Regions from separate parts of the Pseudarthrobacter sp. SL88 genome, predicted to be linked through region 1. Evidence: predicted binding sites of a transcription regulator. Region 1 holds the regulator's gene; the other holds the start of a gene.

Region 1 (15,031 bases):
CATCCTAGGCCGCCGGATCCGTGATGGGAGGCTCGGCCCCGGGGGCAGGGGTAGGTGCGGGATCCGGAACAGGTGTGGGGTCCGGCACGGGAGCGCTGCTGGGTGCCGGTGTCTCGGGCGCAGGCGGGTTCGTCGTCGGGTCCGGCACCGGCGGATTCGTGGTGGGATCCGGCGCCGGCGGGTTGGTCGTCGGGTCCGGCAACGGCGGATTCGTGGTCGGATCCGGCAGCGGCGGATTCGTCGTCGGACCGGGGACGGGCACCACGGTGGCGGGGTCGGTGGGAACAGGTGCCGGCGTACCCGGGGCCGGATCCACTGTCCCGGCTCCCGGGGTGGGCGTCACGGCAGGAACCGTGCCGGTTCCGGAGCCGGTTCCGGAGCCCGTGCCGCCTCCCGTGGTCCCGGGTACAGTGCCTGTTCCCGCGGCCGGGGCCGGTCCGCCCGCTGCAGGACCCGGCGAGCCGTCCGGAGCCTTGGTAGCCGCTGCGGATGGCTTGCTGGTTGGTGAGGCCTCAACGTTCAGGCCGGGACCGGCGTCGGACTTCCTTTTCTGTACGCCGGCGTCGATGCCTGCCAGCGGCTGGGCGTCACCGGCAGCGCCCGCGGCCGCGGCACCTCCGCCACCGGTCACCGATCCGGTCCCGCCCGCCTGGGCCGGCGGGCCGCTGTCGGCGCCGGCCTGGGGAACAAACACCGATGTGAGGTCGCTGAAGCCGCCCGGGCTCTGGGCAGCGGTGGCGGACAGCACGGTGAACAGGGCGGCCGCAGCCGCGATGGCGGTGAGCCGCACCGTCGGCTTCGGCGCGTGCGCCCCGCCGTGGCTGTGGCCCGGGCCGTGCCCCAGCGCTGCAAAGGCGCCGGCCGCCGTCGTACCCTTCCGGGACCAGCTGGCCAGCCGCGCGGGAACGTGTCCACCGGTGTCCAGCGGCTCGTCGCCGGACGCCGGTGCCGGCAGCTGCGCGTCCTCAGAAGCAGGAGCCGCGGCACGCTCCGCGGCCCCACGGGAAAGCACAGCTGATACCGCTGCACCAAGGCAGATGGACGATTTGGGATCGGCGTCCACGGCGATGGGGCGGTCCAGCTGCTCGGAGATGAGCTCCGCCACGAGTGGGATCCGCGATGAACCGCCGATCAGCAGGACGGCGGTCAGGTCCGCCGGAGCCAGCTTCAATTGCGCGAGCGATTCCTCCAGCGCATCCACTGTTTCCCGGACGGGTTCCTCGATCAGGGCTTCGAACTCGGACCGGACCAGGCGTACCTGCTGCTGGTAGCCCGGCAGCAACACCGGGATGGTGGTCTCGCTGTCCGATGAAAGCGCTTCCTTGGCCTCCACGCATTCGCGCCGCAGCCTGGACAGGGCGGCCAGGACGTCCGGGTCCGCAGGGTCCAGGTCCGCCAGGGCTCCCCCGGTGTGTTCGGCGACGTAACGGAACACGGCGGCGTCGAAGTCCGCGCCGCCGAGGTCGTCAATGCCCTCCGGGCGCCCCACTGCTGCAAACCGGTCATCGCCCGCCTTGGTCAGCACGGCGGTATCGAACGTGCCGCCGCCGAGGTCATAGACGGCGATGGTGCTGCCTTCCTCAACCCGCACCTGGGACGCGTAGTGCAGCGCCGCGGCCTCCGGTTCGGCCAGGAGCGTCACATTATGCAGGCCCTTGACCGCCAGCGCTTCCAGGACCGCGGAGGTGCGGTGGCTGCCCCACGCTGCCGGGTGGGTGAGGATGATGTCCGACGGCGCTGCCCCCTCGCGCTCGGCCGCCCGGTCCGCCACCCAGCGGGCAACGGTGGCGAAGACCTCTTCGGGGCGGACGGACAGGGTGCCAAGGGCAATGGGCACGGCATCGCCGATGCGGCGTTTGAACTCCCGCACAACGCGTTCCGGCGTTGCGAGCCCGCGGCGCTCAGCTGCCTCCCCCACCAGGACGGGGCCCTGCTCGGGGTAGTACACCACGGAGGGCACTGCGGTGCCCCGAAGGCCCAGCGGCAGGCACTCCGGGACGGGTGGAACTCCCTGGTTGAAACGGACAACCGCGGCTGCGGTGAAACTGGTCCCGACGTCTACGGCGAGAACGTAGGTCATTGCTACCTCGGAAAACTGGTGTTTCGCCAGCAAGCTTCATCACAGGCGAACGTCACCAAAGTAGCATCACCAACAGGACCCGGAACAGCCCTGTTGCTACATCGAATGGTTATTTACCGGGGATGCCCCCCGGCGTTTCAGCGGGACCCCGAACAAAAGCCCTGTTCAGGGCCGCAAGAGCCAGGCGTGGCCCCTACGGGTGTCAGAGGCCCGAGTAGGAGTGCAGGCCGTTGAAGAACTGGTTCACGATGGTGAAGTTGAAGACCACGCACAGGTAGCCCACGATCGACAGCCAGGCCGCGCGCGTTCCTGTCCAGCCCCTGGTGGCGCGGGCGTGCAGGTAGCCGGCGTACACCACCCAGATGACGAAGGTCCAGACTTCTTTGGTGTCCCAGCCCCAGAACCGGCCCCACGCCTTCTCGGCCCAGATGGCACCGAACATGAGTGTGAAGGTCCAGCCGATGAAGGCGATGGCGTTGATCCGGTAGGACAGGTTTTCCAGGCTCAGGGCTGACGGAACCAGGCGCATGAAGCCCAGTTTGTCCTCGCCCCCGGCGGCCACGGTCTTCTGCCGGTGCGACTGGACCAGCTGCAGCGCGGACATGGCGAAGGTGAGGGTGAACAGGGCCGAGGACAGCACGGCGATGGAGACGTGGATGATCAGCCAGTAGCTCTGCAGTGCCGGTACCAGGTGGCCCACCGGGGTCCAGTACGCCACCGAAGCGGCCACCAGCATGATGATGGCCAGGCCCACCACGAAGGTGCCCAGGAAGCGGAGGTCGCGGCGGATCAGGACCAGCAGGAACACGGCAATGGCCACGAAAGCGCCCGTGGTGAGGAACTCGTACATGTTGCCCCACGGCACGCGTCCGGCTCCCAGTGCCCGGGTGACCACGCCGGCGCCATGGATCAGGGCGCCCAGCACGGTGAGGGCCACAGCAACGCGGGCGGGGGCGCGCCTGGCCGCGGAGTATTTCATGTCGGCGCCGGCGGTGACGATGCCGCCGCCCACCGGGGTGCCAGATGCCGCGGACGACGACGGACGCTCGGCCCGGCCGGCCGGCCCGCCAACGCTGGACTCGGCACGGTTGCCGGCGCCGACAGCGGCGGGAATCTTGGCCGGTTCCACGGCCTGTGCGGCCTTGAGGTCGATGGCCTGGAGTGCCCGGCTGCTCTTGGCCAGGTCCCAGGCGAAGGCAATGAAGGCTACGGTGTACGTGCCCGCCGCCAGCAGCATGAAGAGCTCGCTGTACTGGCCCATGGTTTCGTTGATTCCAAACGGCATTACTGGTCCTTTTCGGGCCCTGCGGGGCTTGCTGGGGTGGGGGTGCCTGCGCCATTATCGCCGAGGCTGCTGGGAGTTTGCTGGGACTGCGTGGAATCTTCCTGCCGGTCGCCGTCCTGCTGCGGATCGGCCGCGAGGCCCCATTCCTGGGCCAGCAGGGTGCGTATGGCTGCAGCTTCCCCGGCCAGGCGGTGGTCCTCGCCGCGGGCCAGGAGGCCGTACTCCACCATGGTCCGGCCGTCGTCGTGCGTGCCGGTGCGCACCCAGGCGCGGCGCCGGTTGACGTACAGGGAGAGGATCAGGCCGGCCACTGCCAGGAGCGCGAAGATCAGGGCGTACAGCTGGCCGGGGTTGTGGTGGATGTCCACGCCGACGTACCGCTTGACGCCGTCGAAGCTGATGGAGCCCTTGCCGTCCGGCAGCGTGTAGGTGGCGCCGGGTGACAGGGTGATGCCGCCGGCGTCGAGGTTGCGGGCGTTCAGCGGCGTGAGGTCCTTGACGTCGATCTCGAAGACGTTCTGCGGCGCACCGTTGTCGAGTCCGAGGTCGCCGTAGTAGGAGTTCAGAGTCAATGTCGGGTTGTAGAGAGCGGGGTCTGCGCTGAAGGAAACGCCCGCATCGGTGCGTACTTCCGTCGGCAGGAAGAAGCCCTGGAATCCTAGCTGGTCCGGCTTGGCGTCGGGGACCTTGATGACCACCGAGGAGTAGTAGTTGTCACCCTGCAGCTTGGCCACCACCGGGCCCTGCATGGCCACGTTGCCGTCGCCGTCGCGGATGGTCACCACCGGGGCGTAGCCGTTACCGGTCAGGTAGATACTGGTGCCGCCCAGGGTGATGGGGTCATTGACCTTCAGTGTCTCCTTCTTGGCGGGCGCGTCAGGGTTTTCCTTGGTGGTGACGGCTGCCGAGAAGTCGATGGGCTGGCCGATCTTGCCCTGCGATTCGCGGTCAAAGGTGATGTCGAACTTGTCCAGCTGCACCGAGTAGGGCTGCAGCTGGCTGGACTGGAAGTTGGTGCCCGGCGTGAACTGGTCATAGCCCACCAGGGTGTTCACGAAGGTATCGCCCTCCACCAGGATCCGCTGGCCGCTGTAGCCAAACAGGCCGCCGATGGCCACGGACACCAGGACTCCGATCAGGGAGGTGTGGAAAATCAGGTTTCCCACTTCTTTGGAGAGGCCGCGTTCTGCGCCCAAAGACGGCCGCGCGCCGTCGTAGTCCCTCACCTCAACGCGGTAGCCGCGCTTCCGAAGCAGCCCCGCGGCGCCGTGGATGGCGTCCGACGCCGGGATCCCGGCGTCGGCGGGAATGACCAGCGTGCCGTACTCGGGGAGGCGGGAGAGCCGCTTGGGCGTCCGGGGCGGCTGGGAGCGCATGGCCTTGTAGTGGGCGATGGCGCGGGGCACCACGCAGCCGATCAGGGAGACGAAGAGCAGCAGGTAGATGGCGGAGAACCACACCGAGGAATAGACGTCGAACAGCTGCAGGGCATCCAGCAGTTTGCCGTAGTCCGGGTTGTTACTGATGTAGTCCGTAACCTTCGAGGGGTTGGCCGGGCGCTGCGGAAACAGCGATCCCGGAACCGCGGCCACGGCCAGGAGCAGCAGCAGGAACAGCGCGGTGCGCATACTGGTCAGCTGGGTCCAGGCGAACCGCAGCATCTCCTTGGCGCCCAACGCGGGCAGCGCGGCGTCGGCCTTTGCCGCTGACACCTTGTCCGCATCCGGGGCGGGGGACTTCTTCTTTACGTTCACACGCTCGCTCATCAGATCGGCAACTTCACATCGGTTTGGAACCAGTACTGCAGCTCGGTCACCCAGGTCCCCCAGACGCCGGTGGCCATCAGCACACCCAACACCACCAGGATGCCTCCGCCGGTCCGCTGGATGGCGAGCCGGTGCTTGCGGAAAAATGCCATGACACCCATGCCGCGGCGTACGGCAAGCGCGATCAGCAGGAACGGGATGCCCAGGCCAAGGCTGTAGACGAACGCCAGGAAGGCGCCCTTCGCTGCTGACGAGCCGCCGGAAAGGCTGAGCAGCTGGACAGCGGAGTAGGTGGGTCCAATACACGGTGCCCAGCCCAGGCCGAAGGTCAGGCCCAGCAGCGGCGCACCCCACAGGCCGGCGGGCGGCTTGGCGTGGATCTTGGCGTCACGCTGCAACCAGCCCAGGCCACCCATGAAGACCACTCCCATGATGATGACCAGCACGCCGAGCACCTGTGTGATCCAGGCGTTCTGGGAGCCGGTGATCAGGGTGCCCAGCTGCCCGAAGGCCCCGCCCAGCAGGACGAAGATCACGGAGAAACCCAGCACGAACAGCCCGATGCCCAGGAACATCCGGCCCCGCCGCTGCTTCTGCAGGTCCACGCCGCTGAGCCCGGTGACGTAGCCCAGGTAGCCCGGGACAAGGGGCAGCACGCAGGGAGAGAGGAACGAGACCAGGCCGGCCAGCAGCGCCACGGGGATGGCGAGCAGGATCGATCCGTTCAGGATGGTTTCGGCGAAGGGGCTGTTCACGGGAACGCGCCGCCGCTACTCAGCCACGGCGGCGGTGATCAGGGCTTTCAGGGTGCCCTTCTGGATTTCTCCGAGGACGCGGGAAGCCACGCGGCCCTGCTTGTCCAGGACAAGGGTGGTGGGGACCGCGCCGGGAGGAACCAGCCCGGACACGGACAGCAGCACGCCGCCGTCCTTGTCGTCGAAGCTGGGGTAGGTGAGGTTGAACGTCTTATCGAACGCTTCCGCGGTTGCCTTCTCGTCGCGGAGGTTGACGCCGTAGAACTGCACGCCCTGGTCCTTGAACTCCTGGTGGAGCTCCTCGAGGATGGGCGCTTCCACCCGGCACGGGGCGCACGCGGCGAACCAGAAGTTCAGGATGGTCACCTTGCCCTGGAAGTCTGCCGGGGTCACCGTGGTGCCATTGAAGAGGGTGCCGTTGACCTGGATGGCGTCCTTGCGGTCCGCTACGGCGAACTCGGTGACGGAGCCGTCGCCCGCCACATAGTTCTTGTTGTCCCCGGCCCTGGCCTGCTTCGCCAGGGCGTCTTCCTGGGCGCAGCCCGATAGTCCCATGGTGAGCGCGGTTAGGGCGAGGCCGCCGGCAGCCAGCACGCTCCGGCGCGGGGTCAGGTTGTTGTGGGTCACTGCTTAGGCTCCAGGGGTGCTGGCGGCACCGGGAAGAAGGGACGCCGCCGGTTCGCTGTACTGGACGCGCAGGAGGCTGCCGTCGTCGTCGAACACCAGGGACGTGATGGAGGTGAGGGTGCATTCGCGTTTCCGCGGGTCATGCCAGAGTGGTTTGCCCTCCGCGCTGAGGCGGGTGGCCCAGATGGGGAGCTGGTGGCTGACCATGATGGCTTCGGGGCCGTTGGTGCCGTAGTCACCGCCGGCGAAATCGATGGCGCGCAGGCGTGCTTCCTGGACCGCCGCCATGACGCGGGATGCCTGCTGCTTGTACGGCTCGCCCCAGGAGGGCCGCAGCGGGTTGACCAGCCGCGGCCAGTGCTTCGGCCGGCGCAGTTCGGCCTTGGTGACCTTCATGCCCTCGAAGTAGTTTTCGGCTTCGATGATGCGTGCGTCGGTGTGGATCTGCAGGCGCAATGCTTCTGCCGTGGGGGCTGCCGTTTCCTGGGCCCGGTCCAGCGGAGAGGCAGCAAGATAGGTGATCCTGGCGCCGGCTTCCGCCTGTTCCCGGAAGTGCCCGGCAAGCATGCGGGCCATCTCCCGCCCCAGTTCGGAGAGGTGGAATTCGGGCAGCCGTCCGTACAGAACGCCGTCGGGATTATGGACCTCGCCGTGGCGGAGCAGATGGACAGTGGCTTGGGGCATGTTTACCAGTTTCTCAAAGATGGCCTGCGATCCGAAATCTTCTACAAAGAGTAGAACTGAAGTTTTTGAAGAAATGTTCCGCTGACGGGAACAAAAGATGCAAATGCATGTTTATACTGGATGCAGCAAGTTAGTTGAGACTTCAACCGATGAAGCTTCAACAGCAGAATCCCGCAGGCACGCAGACACTAGGAGCAACACCATGGCACTTCCCGCAGACGTCACCACCGGCACCTGGACCCTCGACAACTCCCACAGCGAGATCGGCTTCACTGTCCGGCACGCCGGCATCAGCAAGGTGCGCGGGCAGTTCACCGACGCCAACGCCACGCTCGAGCTCGCCGAGGACGTAGCCCAGTCCAAGATCGCCGCCACCATCAACACCGCCAGCTTCGACTCCGGCGACGCCAACCGCGACGGCCACGTCAAGGGCGAGGACTTCTTCGACGTGGAGAAGTTCCCGGAAATGTCCTTCGTGTCCAACGGCCTGGTGGCCAAGGGCAACAGCTACGAACTGACCGGCGACCTCACCATCAAGGGTGTCACCCGCCCCGTGACCCTCGAAACCGAGTTCAACGGCGTGGCGGTTGATCCCTTCGGCAACACCCGCGCCGGCGTCTCCGCAGAGACCACCATCAGCCGCAAGGACTTCGGCCTGACCTGGAACGCCGTCCTGGAGACCGGCGGCGTGCTGGTCAGCGACAAGGTTGCCATCAACCTGGAACTCGCGTTCATCGCCCCCGCCGCGTAAGCAGCGAATCCTTCGGGCGAAACCCCGGCGCCGCCCTCAGGGCGGGCCGGGGTTTCCCGTTTAAGCAGGACCCCTTGCGCAGTTCCCGGCCCAGCCCTGCGGCACGGGAGCGTGAGGCCCGGCCAGGCACGACGACGGCGCTACAGTGAACGCCATGAGCAACTCCCCCAGCGCTCCCCGCAGCGGGGCTGCCGCGATGTTTTCCCTCGCCGGGCTGCCCCTTGAACTGAAGGTCTCCTTCTGGATCTGGTTTGTGGGCGGAGTCCTGTCCCTGCTGGGAGGCCTGCTGGGAATGCTGGCTTCGCTGGTCCTGTTCGCCGCGGCACCGGCGGCTGCCATGGGCGTGGTGGTGCTGATGCTGCTGGCCGCCGCGGTGGGGGCGGCCCAGATGGTCTTCGCCCTCAAGATGAAGGCAGGGCGGTCCTGGGCGCGGGTGGCCCTCACTGTGCTGGCGGCCATCACCCTTGGCCTCGCCGTGGTGAATGGCTCCGCCGGCACCGGCCAGGCCGGGAACTGGGTGGCGTTCGTGGTGGCGCTGGCTGCAACCGTCCTGATGTGGTTGCCGAAGGCGCAGGCCTGGTTCCGCGGAAGTCCGCGCCGGAATACCTCTTCCGAATGACCCCCAAGGGCGGCGGCCGGGGGTACGGTGGTCTTAAGTCATGCTGGGGGTAGGGGCACTGGACCGATCCTCGGCAACCCACCTGTAAGCCGACATGAATAGAGGACCGCTCATGAGCACTCCCCCCGTCCCGCCGCCGGGATCCAACGATCCCCACTCCGGCAGTTCAAACACCGGCAGCTCGAACACCAACGGCGATGCCGGCAACCAGCCGCCGCGCTTTGGCGAAAACGCCCCGCAGTATGGCCAAAACGCACCACAGTACGGACAAAACGCGCCGCAGCAGGGCCAGGACCAGCCGCAGTACGGCCAGAACGCTCCGCAGTACGGGCAAAACGCGCCGCAGCAGGGCCAGCAGTTCGGTTCGCAGCCACCGGCTGCCCCGCAGTACGGGCAGAAGGCACCCCAGCAGGGCCAGCAGTACGGCCAGGGCTACGGACAGCAGTTCGGCCAGAACGCTCCAGGTAACGGTCAGCAGTTCGGCCAGTCGCCGTACGGCCAGTCCCCCTACCCTTCTGAGCAGCCCCAGCCGGCCGGCAGCAACGGGGTTCCCCAGCTGGTCAACATTTCCTTCTGGCTCCTGCTCGCGGCCGCAGCCATTTTCGTGATTTCCATGCTGACGGGCCTCGGCCAGCTTAACGACCCCGTGTTCCGCCAGACATTCGAGGACCAGATGGAGTCGAGCGGCGCCACCGGCGTGACATACGACGACGTCCAGGGCTTCATTGGCGGAACCCTGGTGGTATTCGCCATCCTGGGCGCCGGCCTGTACTTCCTGGTGGCCTTCTTTGTCCGCAAGGGCAAGAACTGGGCACGCATCCTGGGAACGGTCTTCGCGGGCCTGTCGGTCTTCGGGCTGTTTGGTATCCCCACCTTCGGTACGCTCGGCACCGTCCTGGGCATCGCGGCCATTGTGCTGCTGTACCTGCCGGCCGCTGCGCCGTACTTCCGGAAGCAGCAGCCCTTCGCCAACCCTTACGGTGGCGGTTTCGGCAGCCCGTACGGCCGCTGACCCTTAGCTCCACTCCCGCGGGCGCGGGTTCCGGACCTGCCGGTTTTCAGGCAGTCTGCTCCGGGGCCTGCGCCCGTTGTGCGTGGTAGGCAAGGATCTGAAGCTCGGTGGCCATGTCCACCTTGCGCAGGTTGACGCCCTCGGGGACCTGCAGCATCACAGGGGCGAAGCTCAGGACGCTCCGCACGCCGGCCGCCACGACCCGGTCGCAGACCCCCTGGGCTACGGATGCCGGCAACGCCAGCACCACCATGTTGGCCCCGGTCCGGTGCAACACCGCTTCCAGGTCCGCGACATCGCTGACCCGCAGCCACCCCACTTCGTTTCCCACCACCATCTGGTCGGCGTCGAAGATGGCCACCACGTCGAATCCCCTGGACTCGAACCCGCCATACCGGGCCAGGGCCTTGCCCAGGTTGCCGGCGCCCACAATGGCGACCTTCCAGTCGTGCGTCAGGCCCAGTGCGGCTGCGATATGGCGGCTCAGGTACTGGACTTCGTAGCCCACCCCGCGGGTGCCGTAGGAACCTACATGCGAAAGGTCCTTGCGGAGCGTGGAGGAACTCACGCCGGAGGCTTCGGCCAGTGATTCGGAGGACACCCGCTCGATGCCGTCGGCCAGGAGCGTGTTGAGGGCGCGGAGGTAGATCGTCAGCCGTGCCACCGCTGCGGGCGGAATCTGCTTGGCCGGCGTACCCGTGGCGTCCGGCAGGTCCGGGACGGCCTGGGGAGTTGAGTCCAGCGAAGTCACCAGCCCCTCCCTTGCATCGCGTTGTGCCTCCACTCTAGAGCCCCATCGCCGGTGCCAACAAAGCAGGTACCGTCACGTCGGACCGCGCCCCTACTGCGCCATGGCCCGTTGCAGGACGCGTTCCAGCCGGGCTTCGTCGATCTTCCAGAAGTCGCGCTGCACGCCGTCCACGAGGACCACGGGGATTTCCTCCGCATAGCGTTCGCGCAGTTCCGGTTGGTTGTCCACCAACTCTTCGCTCCACTTAAGGCCCAGTGCGGCAGTGACCCGGCCGACGGCGTCGCGCGCGTCTTCGCACAGGTGGCAGTTCGCTTTGGTGACCAGGACAACATGGGGTGTGGGCATGCTTTAACGGTAGCGCCGTTGAAGCACGCCCACACCCCGCCCGGCACGCCGACCGCGGCCGCCCGGTGGATTGACTAGACTCAAGTCCATGCCCGAGGAGAAATACGTCGCCGTTGTGACCCGGCCGGTCGCTGCGCCGCAGCCGGGCGAGGCGGCGTTTTTCGATGTGGACAACACCCTCATGCGCGGCGCCAGCCTGTTCCACGTGGCCCGGAAGATGCACCAGCGGGGGGCATTCACGCTGGCGGAGGCAGCCGGCTTCGCCTGGAAGCAGTTCAAGTTCGTGGCCCGCGGCGAGAACATCGACGACGTCCACGCTGTCCGTGATTCAGCGCTCACCCTCGCTGCCGGCATCGCAGTGGAGGACATCAAGGCGCTGGGCGAAGAGGTCTACGACGAGATGATCGCCTCGCGGATCTGGCCCGGGGCCAAGGCGCTGGCCGAACAGCACCTCAGGGTGGGCCGCCGCGTCTGGCTGGTCACCGCCACCCCCATTGAAGTTGCGACAGTCATCTCCACCCGGCTGGGCCTGACCGGGGCGCTGGGAACGGTGGGCGAGGTCTCGGACGGGATGTACACCGGCAGGCTGGTGGGAGACATCCTGCACGGCTCTGCCAAAGCGGTGGCGGTGCAGGGCATCGCTGACGAGGAGGACCTGGACCTCAAGCGCTGCTGGGCCTACAGCGACTCCTACAACGACATCCCGCTGCTGTCCCTGGTGGGCCATCCGGTAGCCATCAATCCGGACGCCAAGCTGCGCCGCCACGCGCGCGACAACAACTGGCCGGTGTACGACTTCCGCGCCGGCCGCCGGGCTGCGACGTTCGGCCTCAAGGCTGCAACCATGGGCGGCGCCGTGTACGGCCTCTGGAAGGGCTTCGCAAGGATCCGCGGCCCCCGGGCCTAACCCGGCGCTTCTGAGGGCAAAAGAAAATGCCCGCCACCTTGGAAGGCGGCGGGCATTTCCACGCTGTTCGAAGTATCTCTACTTCTTATTGCGGCGCTGGTGACGGGTCTTGCGAAGCAGCTTGCGGTGCTTCTTCTTGGCCATACGCTTGCGACGCTTCTTGATAACTGAACCCACGAAAGTTCCTTACAAACTAGATGCAGTACCTGTCTGATGGAAATGGTCCGCGGACAAAGCTACGAACTGAACAACTGACAGATTCTTACAATGACGTAAAACGTTCCTTAACAGCGTACCGCTTCCGGGGGGCGGCATCTAACCGCCGCCGCGGACAACCGGCACAAGTACCGGATTTACGGCGCAACCGGCTCAGGCGGTGCCTGCTTGCCCGTCCACCACGGCGCCCCTGAGGTACTGGTCCACCGCAGTCTCGGGCACGCGGTAGGAGCGTCCAAAGCGGACTGCCGGCATTTCACCGGAGTGGACCAGGCGGTAGACGGTCATTTTGGAGACGCGCATGACCTGGGCAACTTCTGCCACGGTCAGGAACTTCGCGTTCGAGAAGTTCTGTTCTGCGGACATTTCCCTATTTTCCTTTGCTGACGGATGGACACAGTGGACCCCCGGGTCGTACCAAATGCGGTGTTCCGATGCTGAGCCATCCACCAACCACCTATCCAGATACTCTAGATGTTCCTGTGGCAGAAGTGAAAGTAGTGGGGTCCCCCTATTTGCCCGGCGCCCCACCCCTCCCGTTGGCCCCGTCAGCCCCTGCGCTTGCGGGCTGAGGCGGCCAGCTGCTCCAGCACCGACGCCGAGACGTCCCACTCCATGCACGCATCGGTGACGCTCTGCCCGTAGACCAGCTCGTCCCGGCCCGCAGCGTGCTCCACGACATCCAGGTTCTGGGCGCCTCCCACCAGGAAGCTTTCGAGCATGACGCCGGCGATCGCCTGTGCGGCGGGGCCACCCTCTTCGAGCTGCGCACCGATTTCCAGGGCAACCTCCGCCTGCCGGTGGTGGCTCTTGCCGCTGTTGGCGTGGCTGGCGTCCACGATCAGGCGCGGGTTCAGTCCCTTGCCTGCCAGGGTGGCGGAGGCGGCTTCGACGTCTGCCGTCGAGTAGTTGGGGCCCTTCCGTCCGCCGCGGAGGATGACGTGCGTGTCCGGGTTGCCTGCGGTGGCCACCAGCGCGGCCCGGCCATCACCGTCGATCCCCAGGAACGCCTGGGCTGCCGCAGCGGCGCCGCAGGCGTCGATGGCAACCTGCAGGCCGCCGTCGGTCCCGTTCTTGAAGCCGATCGGCATGGACAGGCCGGACGCCAGCTGGCGGTGGATCTGGCTCTCGGTGGTGCGGGCCCCGATGGCGCCCCAGGAAATAAGGTCGGCCATGTACTGCGGGCTGATCGGTTCGAGGAACTCGGTGGCGGTGGGCAGTCCCAGGGCGGTGACCTGCTGGAGGAAGTGGCGTGCGGTCCGCAGGCCGGTGACCATGTCGTGGCTGCCGTCCAGCCGCGGATCGTTGATCAGGCCCTTCCAGCCCACGGTGGTGCGCGGCTTCTCGAAGTACGTCCGCATGACGATCAGGAGGTCTTCCTTGTGCTTTTCAGCCTGGCTGACCAGCCGGCGGGCGTATTCCAGCCCGGCCTTGGGGTCGTGGATGGAGCACGGGCCCACGATCACCAGCAGGCGGTCGTCCACGCCGTCCATGATGGCGCGGACTTCATCGCGGCCGCGTTCGACGACGGCGGCCGCCTGTGCGTCGAGGGGCAGGTCCGCGATCAGTTCGGAAGGGGTGGGCAGCGGGGTGAATTCGCTGACGCGCAGGTTCGAGGTGGATTGTGCTGCTGCTGCTGTTGCGGTGCTCATGTTCGGGTCCTGTTCCAGATGGGAAGCGGGCCCGGATTTCAGAACCCGCCGGAGAAACGGCGAAGGGCAGAGAATAATCTCTGCCCTGTTGGCTCTGAAGGAAAGTTGGATGCGTGTCAGTTAGACGCGGGCCCCTCCAGAGCCAACGAAAAATACGCATACCAACGGTTAGTCATGGGAAGACCATAGGCTCACGCCAGCCGAACCGCCAAATCAGCCCCGTCATATGGCGTCCCGGGCTTGCCCGGGACGCCTACCCCAAGATCTTGCGCAGGAACAACAGCTGCCTGATCCACTGGTGCTCCTGGCCACCTTCGTGGTTGTTGAACCGGTAGACCTCGATCTCCTTGGCCGCTCCGGTACCGGAAGAACCGGCATCTCCCCCGCCATAGGCGTTGAAGCTGGCGAAGACCGTGGACGGCGGGCAGACGTCATCCATTTGCGCCACCGAGTAGAGCGCCGGCACCGTTGCCCAGCGGGCCAGGTTGACGCCGTCGAAATACCGCAGGACCTCGAGGATGGAATCGTAGCGGTCGCGGTGGCGGCCAAGGAACTGGGCGATTTCAGGGTAGGGGCCGCGGGGTGTGATGTCGATGGCGCGCGGAAAGTCCTGCAGGAAGGGGACGTCGGGCAGCGCGGCGATGACGCCGTCGAGCCTTCCGGCCGCGAGGCCTGCCGTGGCCACCACAATGCCGCCGCCCTGGCTGACGCCCGCCAGCACCACCTTGGTGGGGTCGACGCCGGGATGGGACTGGGCGGCTTCCACGGCCCGGAAGGCGTCCACGTAGACACGCCGGTAGTAGTAGCCCTCCCTGCTTCCGGCGCCCCGGGTCATCAGGCCCGCGTGGGCTACGTCCCCGGCGGAAGGGTGCGGGTCCGGAGTGTCGCCGATGAGGCCACCGTAACCCTGTCCCCGGGTGTCCATGATGAAGTGCGCATAGCCCGCCTGGGCCCACCGGGTGTCCTGGTTGACCAGGCCGCGGCCACCGGAGTAGCCGGCGTACTGGACCACTACGGGCAGGCGTGCACCCGGTTCGCGGTTGGCCGGCAGATGCAGCCAGCCTTTGATCGGGGCCCCGCCATAACCGGCAAACGTGGCGTCGAACGTGTCGATGAGTGTGAGGTAGTTCTCGACAGGTTCGAAGGCGGCCTCCAGCGGGAAGGCCCGCGCCTCTTCGATGGTCGTGTCCCAAAACGTTGCAAGGTCGTTGGGCGGTGTCACGTCGGAGGTGTAGCCGCGGAGCTGGGCCAGGGGAAGGTCAAAGAGGGGCATGGCTAGATCCTACGACGCGGGAAGCTTCCCGGACTGTTTGGTGATGATGACGTCCAGCCGGCGTGGCCCGTGGACGCCTTCGACGCGTTCGAGTTCGATGTCCGAGGTGGCGCTGGGGCCGCTGATCATGGTGAGCGGGCGGGTGCCGTCCAGACGGCGGAGGGCTTCGGGGAGGATCTGCGTGATGTCGCGGCTGTGGACCACGCAGATGTGGTGGTCCGGGATCAGCGAGATGGCGCGGCGGCCCTGGTCGGGGCTGCCGTCCAGGATGATGGTCCCGGATTCGGCGACGGTCACCGCACTGGAGG
Region 2 (15,031 bases), 2.6 Mb from region 1:
TTCCTCATGCGGCCCATCGGCAGCTGGTTCTTCGGCCGTTTCGCCGACCGCCGGGGCCGGAAAGCCGCCCTGACGCTGAGCGTGACCATGATGTCCGCCGGTTCCTTCTTCATCGCCATCCTCCCCACCAAGGACGTTATCGGCGTTTGGGCCCTGGTCCTGCTGGTCCTGGCGCGCCTGGTGCAGGGCTTCTCCGTGGGCGGCGAATACGGCACCAGTGCCACCTACATGTCCGAGGCCGCCACCGCCAAGCGCCGCGGCTTCTTCTCCAGCTTCCAGTACGTCACCCTGATCGGCGGCCAGATGCTGGCCCTGCTGGTCCTGGTGGTCCTGCAGAACGCCCTGGGCAAGGACGCCCTGACCGAGTGGGGCTGGCGCATTCCGTTCGCCATCGGCGGCGTGGCTGCACTGGTGGTCCTGTGGCTGAGGCGCTCCATGGAGGAAACCGTCTCCGCCAGCCAGGTGGAAGCGGCCGCAAACGCCAAGGCATCCGGCGAGGCGCAGCCCGGCACGCTCAAGCTGCTCTTCACCAAGCACTGGAGGGCGCTGCTGATCTGCATCGGCGTCACCCTGGGTGGCACCGTGGCGTTCTACACGTACACCAACTTCATCCTCAGCTTCATGAACAACACCAGCGGCATTCCCAAGGAAACCACCTCGGTCATCAACTTCTGGGCCCTGTTTATCTTTATGCTGCTGCAGCCCGTCTACGGCATTATCTCGGACAAGATCGGCCGCAAGCCGCTGCTGCTCTGGTTCGGCATCACGGGCGTGCTGTTCACCTGGCCGCTGATGTCCGCGCTCGCCGGCACCAAGGACCCGATGGTCGCGTTCCTGCTGATGATGGGCGGCCTGCTGATCGTGGGCGGCTACACCTCCATCAACGCCCTGGTGAAGGCCGAGCTGTTCCCCGCCTCGATCCGGGCCCTCGGCGTGGGGCTGGGCTACGCGCTTGCCAACTCGATGTTCGGCGGCACCGTCCCGCTGATCGGCGCAGCCCTGCAGAAGGCCGGACAGGTGGAACTGCTCTTCACCTATGTCACGGTGGCCATCGGGGTATCGCTGCTGGTCTACATCTTCGCGCTCAAGAACAAGAAGTCGACGCACCTGGACCAGGAACAGGGCCACGCCTGGGACGCCGGCACGGCTTCCGGCGCGGACGACGACGATCGCCTGGCTGCCGCCAAGCGCTGAGCTTCCGCAGCACGCACCGGCGCCCGTTCCCCGCTCAGGGGGACGGGCGCCGTGGTAGTTAAAGCGTCCGTGCGGCCGCGCCCCCGGGCCGGCAGGCTCAGGTGCCGTGGGCTGCCCGGGGTGGGGGCCGTCGTCGTGCGCTGGCCGGTGCTGCCGGGTGCGCCTAGCTGCGCCCGCTGCGGCGCCCGGCCAAGGAAGCGTGCGCCCGCATCATGCGGGGAACCACCAGGTAGACGGCGGTAGGAACCACCACGAGCGTGAGCGTCAGGGCCTTGAATACCGGGTGCCACCCCTCGGTCAGCGAAGCGGAGGCCATCATGCCGAGGGCTACCAGCGGGAAGATTGCCAGCCAGGTAATGACGGCCCGGACGTGGACGGACGGTACGGCCGGCGGCGAGGCCAGTGCCGGCGGTGCGGGGGTCAGGACGGCGGGGCCGGGAGCGGTCTCCATGAAAAATCTCCAACTAGTTAGTTGCTTTTGCTGTGAACCGAGAATATGTGCGGCGGACCAAAATTGCAACTACTTGGTTGGAATTGCGTAGAATGGGGTCATGGCCTGGAACACCGAACGCACCAAGGAACTGCTGCTGGCAGCTGCCACCGAGGAATTCAGTGCGAACGGGCTGGCCGGCGCGCGGGTGGACCGCATTGCCGCCGCAGCCGGGGTCAACAAGGAGCGCATCTACCAGTACTTCGGCAAGAAGGATGAGCTGTTCGACGCCGTCCTTGCCGCCGAAATGATCCGCGTCATGACCGAGGTCCCCATCCAGGGCCAGGGTCCTGAAGCCTTCGGCGACTACGCCGGCCGGCTCTTCGACCGGCACACCACCGACGGCGTGCTGCCGCGGCTGGTGTTCTGGGAAGGGCTGGAGCGGGGCAGGGAAACCGTCAGCAGGGCCACCCGCACGGACCACTGCGCCATCAAGGTGGGGCAGGTGGTTGAGGTGCTTCCCGGTGTGGCCCGCGAAGACGCAGCAGACCTGCTGATCACCGTGGTCACCCTCTGCGACGGGTGGCCGGTCCTTCCCCAGATCGACGCGCTCCTGGCGGGCAGCGGCACGGACCGGGCCGCCCGCCGTCGGGCGTTCATCGTGCGGACCGCAACGCTGATGGCCGGCGCCCTGCTGGAGGACGCGGCAGCAAAGCACTCCGGCGTGCCGGCGGTGGCGGCAGCGGCGGACTGAGGCGGGCAGAACTCCCCATGGCCCCGGCCTTGACCGGCGCCTAGGATGACTGTGAACCGCTCGGTTCACACTGTCACTTTCTGGGGGAAAAGGACTCATCCCATGCCGTTACCGCGCCCTGCCCTGTCACAGCTTCATCAAAATCCAAGGCGGGGGGCGTGGGTCCGGGCCCGGGCCGTCCTCGCCGCAGCCGTACTCCTTGCCGCCGGACTCTTCGCCGGAGCCGTCCCTGCGCACGCCGCAACCTACACGTTCAAAGGTGTGGTGAAGGGAAAACTGACCGCCACCGCCACTCCCGCGGCCCTGGGGAACGCCTGGGTGGGTGCGTACACCAACGATTCAAGCGCCTCTTACGTGGCCGGCGCGTGGTCTGCCGCGGACGGCTCCTACAGCTTCACCGTGCCCGCCGCGGGCAGCTACAAGATCTGGATCACCTGCGGAAACAACCCCTGCGCTGACACGTACGCGGACGAATGGAACGGCAATTCCTCCGGCGCCTACAACTCCACCCCGGTGGCCGTCTCCGACGCCGCACCCACTACCACGCTCAACCCGCAGCTTGAGGCCTACGGCACCATGAGCGGCCGCATCACCAACAGCGCAGGGCAGCCCGTCACGGCCGCCGAGATCTCTGCTTCACCAGCAAACGGTGGGCAGTACAGCACGGTGCGGCCGGACGCCAACGGGTACTACACGCTGGCCAAGGTGCCGCCGAACCAGGCCTACATCAGCGTGCGGGACGATTCGGGCCAGCGCCTTTACACGGAGCAGTACTGGAACGGGACGCAGGGCGTTGAGACCTATACCGCGGCCACCGTCCCGCCGGGCGTCAAGTGGACCAACGCGAACTTCGTCCTCAAGAACGAAACAGTCCTGGAAGCCACCGTCACGGACCCCGCGGGCGCACCCATCGCAGAAGTGGGCTACGTCCCCTACGTCTTCAACGACGCCACCGGCGCCTGGGACGGCCCCCAAATGGGCCCGCTGACCTCAGATGCCAACGGCAAGATCTACTGGCGCATGACGGTGGGCAAGAAGTACAAGATCTGCGTCTTCGACACCTACTACGGTGAACCCCGGCAGTACCGCTACAAGTCCGAGTGCTACAACAACGCACCCACCATCGACACCGCTGCCGTACTCACCGCCACCACCCAGGGGCAGCGCGTGCAGGCAAGCATGCAGCTGGAAGTTGACGGCCTCTCACTGTCTCCCGGCCGGATTTTCGCCTACGGTTCAGTCCAGGCAGGCCAGACCTTGGCAGTTGATCCGGGCGTCTGGGGTCCGGCGCCCGTAACCCTCGCCTACCAATGGCAGCGCATCAAGGGTACGGAGACAACTGACATCGCCGGTGCCACCGCCGCCACCTACACCGTCACGGCCGCAGATGCCGGCTATGACATCTTCGCCAAAGTCACCGGAAGCAAGGCCGGCTACGCCTCCCACACGGACACTGTCCACGCCGGGCAGGCAGGTGCCGACGCCACCACCGCGTCCAAGCCGTTCACCATCATCGGAACCCCCAGCGCCGGCAACACCCTCACCGTCGACCACGGAACGCTGACGCCCACCCCCGAGTTCGGGCCCTACTACGACTGGTTCGTCAACGGCGCCCCGGACTACCGCTCCAACACCAAGACCTTCGCCCTGACCACGGCGGACACCGGCAAGAAAGTCACCGCCCGCCTCAGCGTGCACGCCTGGCCGCTCCAGCCGTACTACGGCCAGGCCTCGGTCACCGTTGCAGCCGGCGCTCTGACGGCGCCGGTTCCCACCATCACCGGCACCGCCAAGGTGGGCGCCACGCTGACCGCGACCCCGGGCACGTGGGGGCCGGCTCCGGTGACGCTGGCCTACCAGTGGTTCCGCAGCGGGGTTGCCATCACCGGCGCCACGGCGGCAACGTATCCGGCCGTTGCTGCTGACCTGGGCAAGGCGTTGACGGTCCGGGTCACCGGTACCAAGTCCGGGTTTACGACGGCGGCGAAGACCTCCGCGGCCACGGCCGCCGTGGTTGCCGGGTCGCTGACGGCGCCGGTTCCCACCATCACCGGCACCGCCAAGGTGGGTGCCACGCTGACCGCGAACCCGGGAACGTGGGGTCCTGCTCCGGTGACGCTGGCGTACCAGTGGTTCCGCAGCGGGGTTGCCATCACCGGCGCCACGGCGGCAACGTATCCGGCCGTTGCGGCTGACCTGGGCAAGGCGTTGACGGTCCGGGTGACCGGCACCAAGTCCGGGTTTACGACGGCGGCGAAGACCTCCGCGGCCACGGCCGCAGTGGTTGCCGGTACCCTCACCGGACCCACCCCGACGGTCACCGGCACCAAGACCGTCGGCAGCACCCTGACGGCAAGCCCAGGCACCTGGGGGCCTGCTCCTGTGACGCTGGCCTACCAGTGGTACCGCGGCAGCACCGCCATCGCCGGAGCCACAGCCCAGACCTACAAACTGGTGGCCGCTGACAAGGGAACCACCATCAAGGTCCGGGTCACCGGCGCCAAGACGGCATACACCGCCCTGGTGCGCTACTCGGCAGCCACAGCGCTGATCGGCTGATACCTCCGGAGCAGCAGGCTCGCCGCCCACCCGTGCCAGCTGCACGGGTGGGCGGCGCCACTTAACAGGGACTGTGGAGCCGTGCGGACTATATTGGGGCGTGTCAGCACACCACCACCACCGCGGGAGTCTGCATCCATGGCCAAGGAACTTGCCACCCAACTCGTCGAACAACTCCAGGCTGCCGGCGTGCAGCGGATCTATGGGATTGTGGGGGACAGCCTCAACCCCATAGTGGACGCCGTCCGGCAAACCGGCGGTTCGGCCAAGGGCGGCATCGACTGGGTCCACGTCCGGCACGAGGAGGCCGCCGCGTTTGCAGCCGCCGCGGAGGCTCAGCTTACGGGCCGCCTCGCCGTGTGCGCCGGTTCCTGCGGCCCGGGCAACCTGCACCTGATCAACGGGCTGTACGATGCCAACCGCAGCGGCGCCCCGGTGCTGGCCATCGCCTCCCACATCCCCAGCAAGCAGATCGGCAGCAGCTTCTTCCAGGAAACCCACCCGGACCGGCTCTTCAACGAATGCTCGGTCTACTCGGAGCTGGTCAGCACCGCCGAGCAGGCACCGCGCGTCATGCACAGCGCCATACAGCATGCGCTGGGGCTGGGCGGAGTGGCCGTCGTGACCCTTCCCGGCGACATTGCGGGGCTCGAAGCCACCACGCCCACGCCTCTGCCCGCCACTTTCCGCCCCGCCAGCCTCGTACCGGACCCGGCCAGCGTCCAGGCCCTGGCGGACGCCATCAACGACGCCGGCAAGGTCGCCATTTTCGCGGGCGCCGGCGTCGAAGGTGCGCACAGTGAACTCATGGCACTCGCGGAACTCGCGAAGGCGCCCATCGGCCACTCCCTCCGCGGCAAGGACTTTGTCCAGTACGACAACCCCTTCGATATCGGCATGACCGGGCTGCTGGGCTACGGCGCCGCCGCCGAGGGCATCGAGGACGCCGACCTCCTGGTCCTCCTCGGCACCGACTTTCCGTACGACCAGTTCCTGCCGGACACCCGGACTGCACAGGTGGACCGGGTGGCGCACCGGCTGGGGCGGCGGACCGACGTCGACGTCGCAGTCCACGGCGACGTGCTGCCAACCCTGCACGCCCTGCTGCCCCTGGTGAAGGCAAAGAAGAGCCGCCGGTTCCTGGACCAGATGCTCAAGAAGCACGACCGGCTGATGAACAAGGCCGTGGGCGCCTACACCCGCAAGGTGGAGAAGAAGCAGCCCATCCACCCGGAATACGCGGCCTCCCTGCTGGACCAGATAGCTGCAGAGGATGCGATCTTCACCGCGGATACGGGCATGTGCAACGTCTGGACGGCGCGGTACATCAACCCGCTGGGCACGCGGCGGCTGATCGGGTCCTTCCTGCACGGCTCCATGGCCAACGCCCTGCCGCACGCCATCGGTGCGCAGCTGGCGTACCCCGGCCGGCAGGTCATCTCCGTGTCCGGTGACGGCGGGCTGTCAATGCTGCTCGGCGAGCTGATCACCGCGGCCGCCTACAAGCTGCCCGTCAACGTGGTGGTGTTCAACAACTCCACCCTGGGCATGGTCAAGCTTGAAATGCTGGTGGACGGGCTCCCGGATTTCGGGGTGGATGTGCCGGACGCCAACTACGCCGCCGTAGCCCAGGCGCTGGGCTTCCATGCAGTCCGCGTCACGGACCCCGCGCAGATCGAGGCAGCATACCGCGAGGCGTTCGCGCACCCGGGGCCGTCGCTGGTGGAGCTCATCACCGATCCCAAGGCGCTGTCCATTCCGCCCAAGATCTCCGGGTCGCAGGTCATCGGGTTTGCCACGGCCATGTCCAAGGTGGTCCTGAACAGGGGAGCGGGCGAGGCCGTCAGCATGGCCCGCAGCAACCTGCGGAACATCCCCCGGCGCTGACCCTATCCGGACGCCCCACCAGATGAGGGGCTTAACGCCTGAACGCTCCTGCAACCGGTACAGGAGCGTTCAGGCGTTTCGGCGGTGTGTTGAGCCTGGCTAGCGGGCGCCGCCCTGCCACAGGGCATCGAATGGTGCCCCGGAGGCCACGCGGTTGCGGATGCCCTCGGTCACGAAGGCCTTGGCTGTGCGCGCCGCCTCCAGCGGGGAGGCGCCCTTGGCCAGTTCGGCGGTCACGGCGGCCGCGAGTGAGCAGCCCGCGCCGGATACGGCCACCTCGCCCACCTTCGGGGCGCTGAGGACCTCGAGGGTTTCGCCGTCAAAGAAGACGTCGACGGCGTCAGGGCCTTCCAGCCGTACCCCGCCCTTGGCCAGGACCGCCGCGCCGCTGAGTTCGTGGATGCGGACAGCGGCAGCCTTGAGGGACTCGACGTCGGTGATCTCCAGGCCGCTCAGGGATTCTGCCTCGAAGTGGTTGGGGGTCACGAAGGTGGCCAGCGGCAGGATTTCGGCCTTCAGGGCCTGGTCCGTGTCCAGGGCGTGGCCGGGCTCCTGGCCCTTGCAGATCAGCACCGGGTCCAGCACCACGTTGCCGAAGCCGTTAGCCTTCAGGGAACCGGCCACCGTGCTGATGGTTGCCGGGCTGCCGAGCATGCCGATTTTCACGGTGTCCAGCACGGAGGGGGCGCCCGACGCCGGTCCGTACGCCGCCGCCGTCGCCTCCAGCTGGTCGGCAATCACCTGCTGGTCCACCGGGACGAAGCGATGGTTCCAGTTGTCCTTCGGGTCGAAGGACACGATGCAGGTCAGGTTGGCGATGCCGAAGACGCCCAGTTCCTGGAAGGTCTTCAGGTCGGCCTGTGCCCCGGCACCACCGGTGGCTTCGGACCCTGCGATGGTGAGGACGACGGCCGGAGTGGTGGCGGACGGCGATGCGCCGGTGGAAACGGAAGTCATCCCACCATCCTGCCATCCGGCGTCGTGCGTTGCCTTGTGTTGCTGAACAGGCGACCCGCGGCTTCCGTGTTCAGGCCGACAAGGGCGCCTGGTGCTCCTCGGGATCCACGCGGACCAACCGCCAAACAGCCAGGCGGCCGATGGCCACGGCGCCGCCCATCATCAATGCCGTGGACAGCATGAAGCCGGCGCTGAAACCGGACCATGGTCTCAACGCGGCGAGACCCGTGCCAATGAGTGCGCCAAGGCCGCCAAACGCGGCAACATGCAGCCACTGGTTCCGTACAGGCTGGAGCAGGATTCCCAGCGGCGCCCCCGCGCAGAATGCGAGGACCGCCGCCGGTACGGCTCCCCAGACGAGCGTCGCCAGGAACATGGGCAGGAACCAGTCCCTGCCGCTCGTGAAAGCGAGGGCGATGGCCAGGCAGAGTAGGCTCACCAGCGCGCCTGCGGCCAAGGACGATGTACCCAGGACCACGTGGCGCGGCCTGCTCACACCCGTCCCTTGGCAACCTGCTGGAGGGCCCCGCCGAGTTCCGGCTGGCGGTAGATGAACCCGGCGGACAGGAGCTTCTGCGGCAGGACCCACCTGCTCTTGAGCACCAGTTCCGTTTCGGTGCGGATCAGCACGGCGCCCGCGCGCAGGAGCCAGGCAGGAGTGGGCACGCCAAAGCGCTTCCCGTAGGCGCGGCGGACCAGCCGCATCAGCTCGTGGTTGCTCACCACGTCCGGCGAGGCCACGTTGACCGGGCCGGTGATGTCCGTCCGGGCATGCAGGAACCGCATGCACCGGTACAGGTCCTCCACGTGGATCCAGCTGAATTTCTGGTTGCCGTCGCCCATGTGCCCGCCCAGGCCCAGCCTGGCGAGGTTGGCGAACGGCCGCAGCGCCCCGCCGCCCGGGCCGAGGACAATAGAGATCCGCAGCGGAATCTTCCGGGTTTCCGGCGTGGCCGCAGCATCCAGGGCAGTCTCCCAGGCGCGGGCCACGTCCACGGAGAATCCAGTGCCCGGCTCGCCGTCGTTCTCTGATTGCGGCCGGTCCCGGGCGTCCCGGTAGATAGTCCCGGTGCTGGCGTTCAGCCACGTCGACGGCGGTTCCTGGCACCGGGCGATGGCGCGGCCCAGTGCCTCGGTGGTCCGGACCCGTGACTCAAGAATCGAGGTACGGTTACGGGCGCTGTACCGGCAGGACACCGAGCGTCCGGCGAGGTTGACCACGAGGTCGGCGCCGTTGAGCACCCTGGTGAGGGCGTCGTCGTCGTTCCAGCTTGCCGAGGAACTCCCCGCTCCCTTGCGTCCGATGGTCCGCACGGCCCAGCCGTCCTGCTCGAAACGCGACCGGACGTATCTGCCGATGAAACCCGAAGCGCCGGCGAGTACCACCGTCTTGGTGCTGCGCATTTTTCCCCCTTGTTGGTTTTCCACGATGTGTTGCCGCCTGCCTAACTGCGGACGCTGCGGCTGAGGTTGAGGACGTCGTCCAGGACCTTGCCTACGCCGGGAACGCGGGCCAGCCCCAGTCCCCGGGCGATCAGCGGCGCGGCTCCATCGACCAGCCGCCTGGTGCGCTGCTGCCCTTCAGAAGTGTCGTAGACCCAAAACAGCGTGACCCCCATGTAGCAGAGCCACAGCAGTTCGGGCAGATCGCTGCGCAGCTTTTTGGGGACCGCTGGCCGGGCACCGTCCACCGCCTGCCGGAAAATCTCCAGCGAGGCTTCCCGGGCGGGGGTTGATGCCGTAGAGAAGGGGTTGAGGGGGGAGGTAGGGCGGATGGCCGTGGCCACGAAGTCCGCGCCGAACCGGTGGTAGGGGGCCATGACGTCCAGGCCTGCGTGCAGGACGGCTTTGAGCCGCTCTGCCAGTCCGCCCGCGGTGGCCAGCGCTCCGGCCGCGCGCTCGGCGTGCTCCGCCTGGACCTGGACGTAGAGCTCGTGTACCAGGCTGTCCTTGGATTCGAAGTAGTAGTAGGCATTGCCTGCAGAGACGCCGGCCTCGGCCGCGATGGCACGCATGGTGGTCTTCTCGAAGCCGATTTCCCGGAACATCCGCAAGGCCACTTCTGCCAGCTTCTGCCGGGTCTGCTCACTCTTCGCAGCCAACTGATTCCCCCAAATTTGAACGTGTTCAAGAACAAGTATGGCACATCTTTTGAACGTGTTCAGTTTCTGCTGTGCCCCCTCGCACGTCCTTGGACGGGGCGGTGGGAGAATGGACTGACCCCAGTGCTAATACAGCCGGCGGCCCGGTTCCGCGGCCGCCGAGCGAACCACTCCGAACGGATCTCCTCCATGCCTGCTGCCCCAGGACACAACGCCGCGCCCCGAACCACCTCGCCGGAATCTCCTGCGAAATTCGCCTCGATCGGTTCGCCGTATTTCGGCATCATGCTGGCCGTTATGGCGGTGGTGCTCATCCTGTCAAACATCGGCGCATCGAAGGGTGTGGCGATCGGCCCCATCGTGACGGACGGCGGCTTCTTCCTGTTCCCGCTCGCCTACATCCTGGGTGACGTCATCAGCGAGGTGTACGGCTTCAAGGTGGCGCGCAAGGCCATCTTCACCACCTTCGCACTGTCCGTCTTCGCGTCCCTCTGCTACTGGGTGATCATCGCCCTGCCCGGGTTCGACGACGAGTACGGCATCGCCAAGCAGTCCGCACTGGAGGGGGCACTGGGCCCCGTGCCACAGATCGTGCTGGCCTCGCTCCTGGCATTCCTCGCCGGCCAGACCATCAACTCGTGGATCCTGGTGAAGATGAAGACACGTACGGGCGAGAAGTCGCTGTGGGCCCGGCTGATGGGGTCCTCCGGGGCCGGCGAGTTCGTGGACACACTGATCTTCTGCAGCATTGCCGCGTCCGTCATCGGCATCACCGATGCTGGCATGTTCCTGAACTACGTGGTGGCGGGATTCCTCTACAAGACCCTGGTGGAGTTCCTCTTCGTCCCTGTCACCACCCTCGTTATCGGTTGGGTCAAGAAGCGCGAACCGAGTTACGGCTAGGCCCCGCCGGACCCCAGCCGCCTGACACACAGGGCCGGAGCGGCGTCCCCGGACCCTTCCAGCGATTTCGACGGCGGGAGGCCGCCTCACTGCCCTCAGGAGTAGTAGTTCGCCAGGGTTTCGGCCTTGAAGTCGAAGAAGGTGCCGGACTCGATGGCCAGGCGGGCGTCGTCCACCATCTTCACCACGAACCGCTCATTGTGGATGGAGATCAGTGTCGCCGACACCATTTCCTTGGCCTTGAACAGGTGGTGGATGTACGCCCGCGAGTAGTTCTGGCAGGTGTAGCAGTCACAGCCGTCCTGCAGCGGGCCGAAATCGCGCTTGTACTTGGCGCCGGAGAGGTTGTACCGGCCGGTGGGGTGGTAGAACGCGGAGTTGCGGGCAACGCGGGTGGGGGAGACGCAGTCGAAGGTGTCCGCGCCGTTCTCGATGGCCGTAAAGATGTCATCCGGCTCCGAGATGCCCAGCAGGTGGCGTGGCTTGTCCTCGGGAAGTTCCTCGTTGCACCACCGAACGATGGTGCCCAGGTTTTCCTTCTCCAGCGCCCCGCCGATCCCAAACCCGTCAAACGGCATGGCGCCGAGGTCGCGGCAGGCCTTCCGGCGCAGATCTTCGTACTGGGCTCCCTGGATCACGCCGAACAGCGCCTGGTACGGCTTGCCCACCCGCTCGCCGGTCAGCCGGAAGTGTTCGGCGATGCACCGCTCGGCCCACAGCCGGGTGCGCTCCAGCGACTCCTCCTGGTAGCCGCGGGAGTTCTGCAGTGTGGTCAGCTCGTCGAAGGCAAACATGATGTCCGCGCCGATCTGGTGCTGGACCTGCATGGAAATCTCGGGGGAGAAGCGGTGCCGGTCCCCGTTCAGGTGGGACTTGAACCAGACGCCGTCATCATCAATATGTGCGAGGCGTTCCTTGCCGGGGGCCACAGCATCGTCCGGGCCGGAGGCATCAACGGATTTCATGTCGATGACCTTCTTGAACCCCGAACCCAGGCTCATCACCTGGAACCCGCCGGAATCGGTGAAGGTGGGGCCGGCCCAGTTCATGAAGGCGCCCAGCCCGCCCGCCTCGTCCAGGATGTCCGCGCCCGGCTGCAGGTAGAGGTGGTAGGCGTTGGCCAAAAGAGCCTGCGCGCCAAGATCGGCCATGGACTCAGGCAGGACGGCTTTGACGGTGGCCTTGGTCCCGACGGCGATGAACGCCGGAGTGCGGATCTCTCCGTGCGGGGTGGTGATGGTGCCGGTGCGGCCCAGGAATTCCCCGCCGTTCTCCGAGACCTGGGCGGCCGACGGCGGGCAGGATTCACCCAGGCGGGTCCCCACCGTGAACGAGAATGCGGACTGCTCCGCGGGAAGCGCGGGATCAGACGTTGTTGCGGGGGCGGGGTTGGCTGGCACCGTACCAGTGTGCCAGCAAACCGGCCGGCACCAACAAAGCGGGCCCCGCCGGCAACCGCGCGGTCAGCCGAACGCCTATCACCGGTAATCGCCCCGGCGCCCGAACGCCTATCCCCGTCAACCAGAGAGTCAGCTAGCGCCCTGTCAGCTGACCGGCTCCGACCCGGGATACTGGGCCTGCCGCCACGAATCCCAGGAGGACCGGATGGCGTCCACCTTCGCCGCTCCCAGATCGTACGTGGAGGCAATCACCATGGACCCTCCGTCGGGCCGCAGCTCTTCGATAACCGGCTGGTCCGTCACCACCAGGAGCCCCTCGCCGTGCGCGGCGTAGTGGTGGACGGTGAGCCCCACCTGGTGGTTGCTGCGGTACCAGACCTTTCCGGAGATCTCCTCGCCCGTGCCCAACGTGAGGCTGTAGTCCTCACCCGGAGCCGGGACGTCGGTGAGCCCGAGCTTTTCAATCGCGGAGCCCGGGCCGCCCGGAAGCTGCAGGAACAGCGTGTGCCGCGTGCCATTGGGGTGGCGCTCCAGCGCGAAGCGGAGCTGCTGCAGGAACGTGAGCCACCCCTGGGTGATGTCCTCGTCCCAGGCAGCCCATTCGGAGTTGTGGTCCAGCGCCCCGCGGGTGACGTTGACCCGGGTCCCGCCGGCCACGGGATGCAGCTCGAACGTGTCGCCGCCGTGCACGGTCAGGCTGGTGTGGTCCGCTGCTTCCTGCACATTGTCGGCAAAGTAGATTTCCTTGATTTCGGCGTCAAGGTCGTCGGCCTGCCAGCCATGCCACTGGGCCACCCGGGACGGTTCACGCAGCATGTTCCAGACCTGCGGCGCATCGGCGTTGATCACTACGCTGAGATTGTTCGTCATAGCCCCGAATCTACAACTCTGTCCTGTGCCCGGGTAGGGCTAATTTGTTCAGGCGCGGACGGCCTCAAGTTCGTTGCCGATCCGGCGCTCCAGCTCGGACATGCCGATGGTTTCCGACCCGCCGTGCGCCCGCAGGAACAGCAGTGACTCCAGCCGCAGCAGCCGCCACTCACGCTCGGCATCATGGTTGGAATTGTCGATGGAACGGAAGATTTCCTTGTCGTACAGGTTGGGCTCGTTGAGCGAGCGCTGCCGTACCTTGGCCGCCATCCGGGCCTTGAACGGATCCGTTTCCTGGCTTTCCGGGGTGCGGATGAGTTTCTCGTACACCGCCGCGCGTTCGTCCTGGCCGTCCTGCCGGCAGATGTAGCTGGCCAGCGCCAGGGATGCCTCCACGGACGCCCAGCGCCCGGGGTTTCCGTCGTAGGGCAGGACCGTGAGGAGGTCTGCGATGGACAGCGCGCCCTCCGCGTCCTTCAGCGTGACGAACAGTTCGTGCGCGAGGTCTGTGAGGTCCTTCAGGCAGCTGCCGGACTTGAAGTTCACGCCCTTGGAGAGGCGGTCCGTCAGCAGCAGGACGCCCACGGCATCAGGGTGCGCTTCAGCTGCGGCTTCCACGACGGATTCGGGGGTGCCGTCCGGCGTGGGGATCAGCGCAAGCTCCTCTTCGCCGGGCCCGTTGGCTGCGGGCGGAGCCGCCGGCAGGGGAGGCACGACGACGGCGGGCACCTGGGCGTTGGCTGCGGACTCACCGCCGGGCTGCTCCTGCCGGGGTTCCGTGCCTGCCGCGGCATCGGCTGGGCGCGTGGCCTCCGACACTGGTGCTGTCCCCTCCGGGGCGAGTGCCCGCGGAAGGTGCGTGACGGCGTCGTCCGCTGCGTTAACGAGGGTGACAGTGCTGCCGGCGGCGATGCGGAGGGTTCCCCCGCCGGTCAGGCTGGCGAGGACCAGGGCAGGCACGCCAAAGTCATCCCGTTGCAGCTCCAGCTGGTGGATTTCCGCCGTCCGTTCACCGTCGGGCAGGAGGATGTGGCTGCCGGTGGTCAGTGATCCAGCCGGCTGCCCGCGATGTTGCCGGGCCGGTGTTTCGGTCATGGGAGTCCTTAAGTTCTCTTGCGGTCCGCCCTACAGTCTACAAAGCCGGGTGCCTGAAACCGGGGACCCCCACGTCCCCGCGGGATGTCAGGAGCCGACGCCCGCGAAAGCCAGTGCCTGACGGATGAGGCCGCCGCGGCCGCCGCTGAACTCGAGCTGGACACCCGGGCTGAGGACTTCGTCAGGGGTCATCCAGGTCAGTTCCAGGGCGTCCTGGCGGGGTTCGCATTCGCCGGTGACCGGGATGACGTAGGCCAGGGACACGGCGTGTTGCCGCTCATCGGTGAAACCGGTCTGGGACGGCGCCGGGAAGTATTCGGCCACGGTGAACGGCACCGGGCTGATGGGCAGCTGCGGGAACGCCAGGGGGCCCAGGTCCTTTTCCATGTGCCGCAGCAGTGCGGCGCGGATGGTTTCACGGTAGATCACCCGGCCGGACACCAGGGACCGGACCATGGTGCCGTCATCGTCGGCCTGCAGCAGCGTGCCCACTTCGTTGACGTAACCCAGCGGGTCCAGCCTGACCGGGACCGCTTCCACATAAACCATGGGCAGCCGGCCCCGCGCCTCAAAAAGGTCTTCTTCGGAGAGCCAGCCGGGATTCGGGTCAGGGGTGCGCACGTTCATGGTTAAGTTCTACCCCATGGGGCGGCGCTCGGAGATCCACACCGTGGCGGGCACGCTGGCGGCGAACACGGTGGCGTCCGGGTTGGCCACGTGCAGTGTGCTGCCGAACGCTTCCTCCGTCACGCTCACCTGGAACCCTGCGGAGGCGAGCCGTTCCCGCACCGGTTCCAGGCCGCCGTCGTACTCGAAACCCAGCCCTGAGCGGGATGGGCCGGAGGCCGGCCGGACCATCAGGACTCCGCCGTTCTTGGCG

The links. The regulator Rex, encoded in region 1, represses fermentation and respiration genes when NADH is low (regulators of the CRP and FNR family bind a similar motif). The targets are predictions, from matches to a motif close to CTTGTGAANNNNTTCACAAG.
Region 2: the regulator Rex is predicted to act here: its motif matches at 9,930-9,949, upstream of OVA06_RS14950 (queuosine precursor transporter).

Annotation. Positions count from the first base shown of each region.
Region 1 is NZ_JAPPRD010000001.1:668,841-683,871, reverse strand. It holds gene OVA06_RS03060 (LuxR C-terminal-related transcriptional regulator) at 1-3, opposite strand, end outside; gene OVA06_RS03055 (Hsp70 family protein) at 5-2,080, opposite strand; gene ccsB (c-type cytochrome biogenesis protein CcsB) at 2,283-3,365, opposite strand; gene resB (cytochrome c biogenesis protein ResB) at 3,365-5,131, opposite strand; gene OVA06_RS03040 (cytochrome c biogenesis CcdA family protein) at 5,131-5,886, opposite strand; gene OVA06_RS03035 (TlpA family protein disulfide reductase) at 5,902-6,480, opposite strand; gene OVA06_RS03030 (histidine phosphatase family protein) at 6,517-7,197, opposite strand; gene OVA06_RS03025 (YceI family protein) at 7,400-7,948, shown strand; gene OVA06_RS03020 (hypothetical protein) at 8,103-8,567, shown strand; gene OVA06_RS03015 (hypothetical protein) at 8,680-9,579, shown strand; gene OVA06_RS03010 (redox-sensing transcriptional repressor Rex) at 9,626-10,330, opposite strand; gene OVA06_RS03005 (glutaredoxin family protein) at 10,421-10,675, opposite strand; gene OVA06_RS03000 (HAD family hydrolase) at 10,764-11,582, shown strand; gene OVA06_RS02995 (30S ribosomal protein bS22) at 11,661-11,759, opposite strand; gene OVA06_RS02990 (helix-turn-helix domain-containing protein) at 11,952-12,164, opposite strand; gene OVA06_RS02985 (3-deoxy-7-phosphoheptulonate synthase) at 12,347-13,450, opposite strand; gene OVA06_RS02980 (acetylxylan esterase) at 13,704-14,723, opposite strand; gene OVA06_RS02975 (LutC/YkgG family protein) at 14,733-15,031, opposite strand, start outside.
Region 2 is NZ_JAPPRD010000001.1:3,318,508-3,333,538, reverse strand. It holds gene OVA06_RS14995 (MFS transporter) at 1-1,194, shown strand, start outside; gene OVA06_RS14990 (hypothetical protein) at 1,358-1,645, opposite strand; gene OVA06_RS14985 (TetR/AcrR family transcriptional regulator) at 1,746-2,378, shown strand; gene OVA06_RS14980 (carboxypeptidase regulatory-like domain-containing protein) at 2,481-4,937, shown strand; gene OVA06_RS14975 (pyruvate dehydrogenase) at 5,076-6,824, shown strand; gene OVA06_RS14970 (hydroxymethylpyrimidine/phosphomethylpyrimidine kinase) at 6,924-7,781, opposite strand; gene OVA06_RS14965 (hypothetical protein) at 7,852-8,277, opposite strand; gene OVA06_RS14960 (TIGR01777 family oxidoreductase) at 8,274-9,185, opposite strand; gene OVA06_RS14955 (TetR/AcrR family transcriptional regulator) at 9,227-9,883, opposite strand; gene OVA06_RS14950 (queuosine precursor transporter) at 10,073-10,786, shown strand; gene tgt (tRNA guanosine(34) transglycosylase Tgt) at 10,882-12,186, opposite strand; gene OVA06_RS14940 (SRPBCC family protein) at 12,331-13,056, opposite strand; gene OVA06_RS14935 (DUF6707 family protein) at 13,105-14,151, opposite strand; gene OVA06_RS14930 (NUDIX hydrolase family protein) at 14,239-14,778, opposite strand; gene OVA06_RS14925 (VOC family protein) at 14,788-15,031, opposite strand, start outside.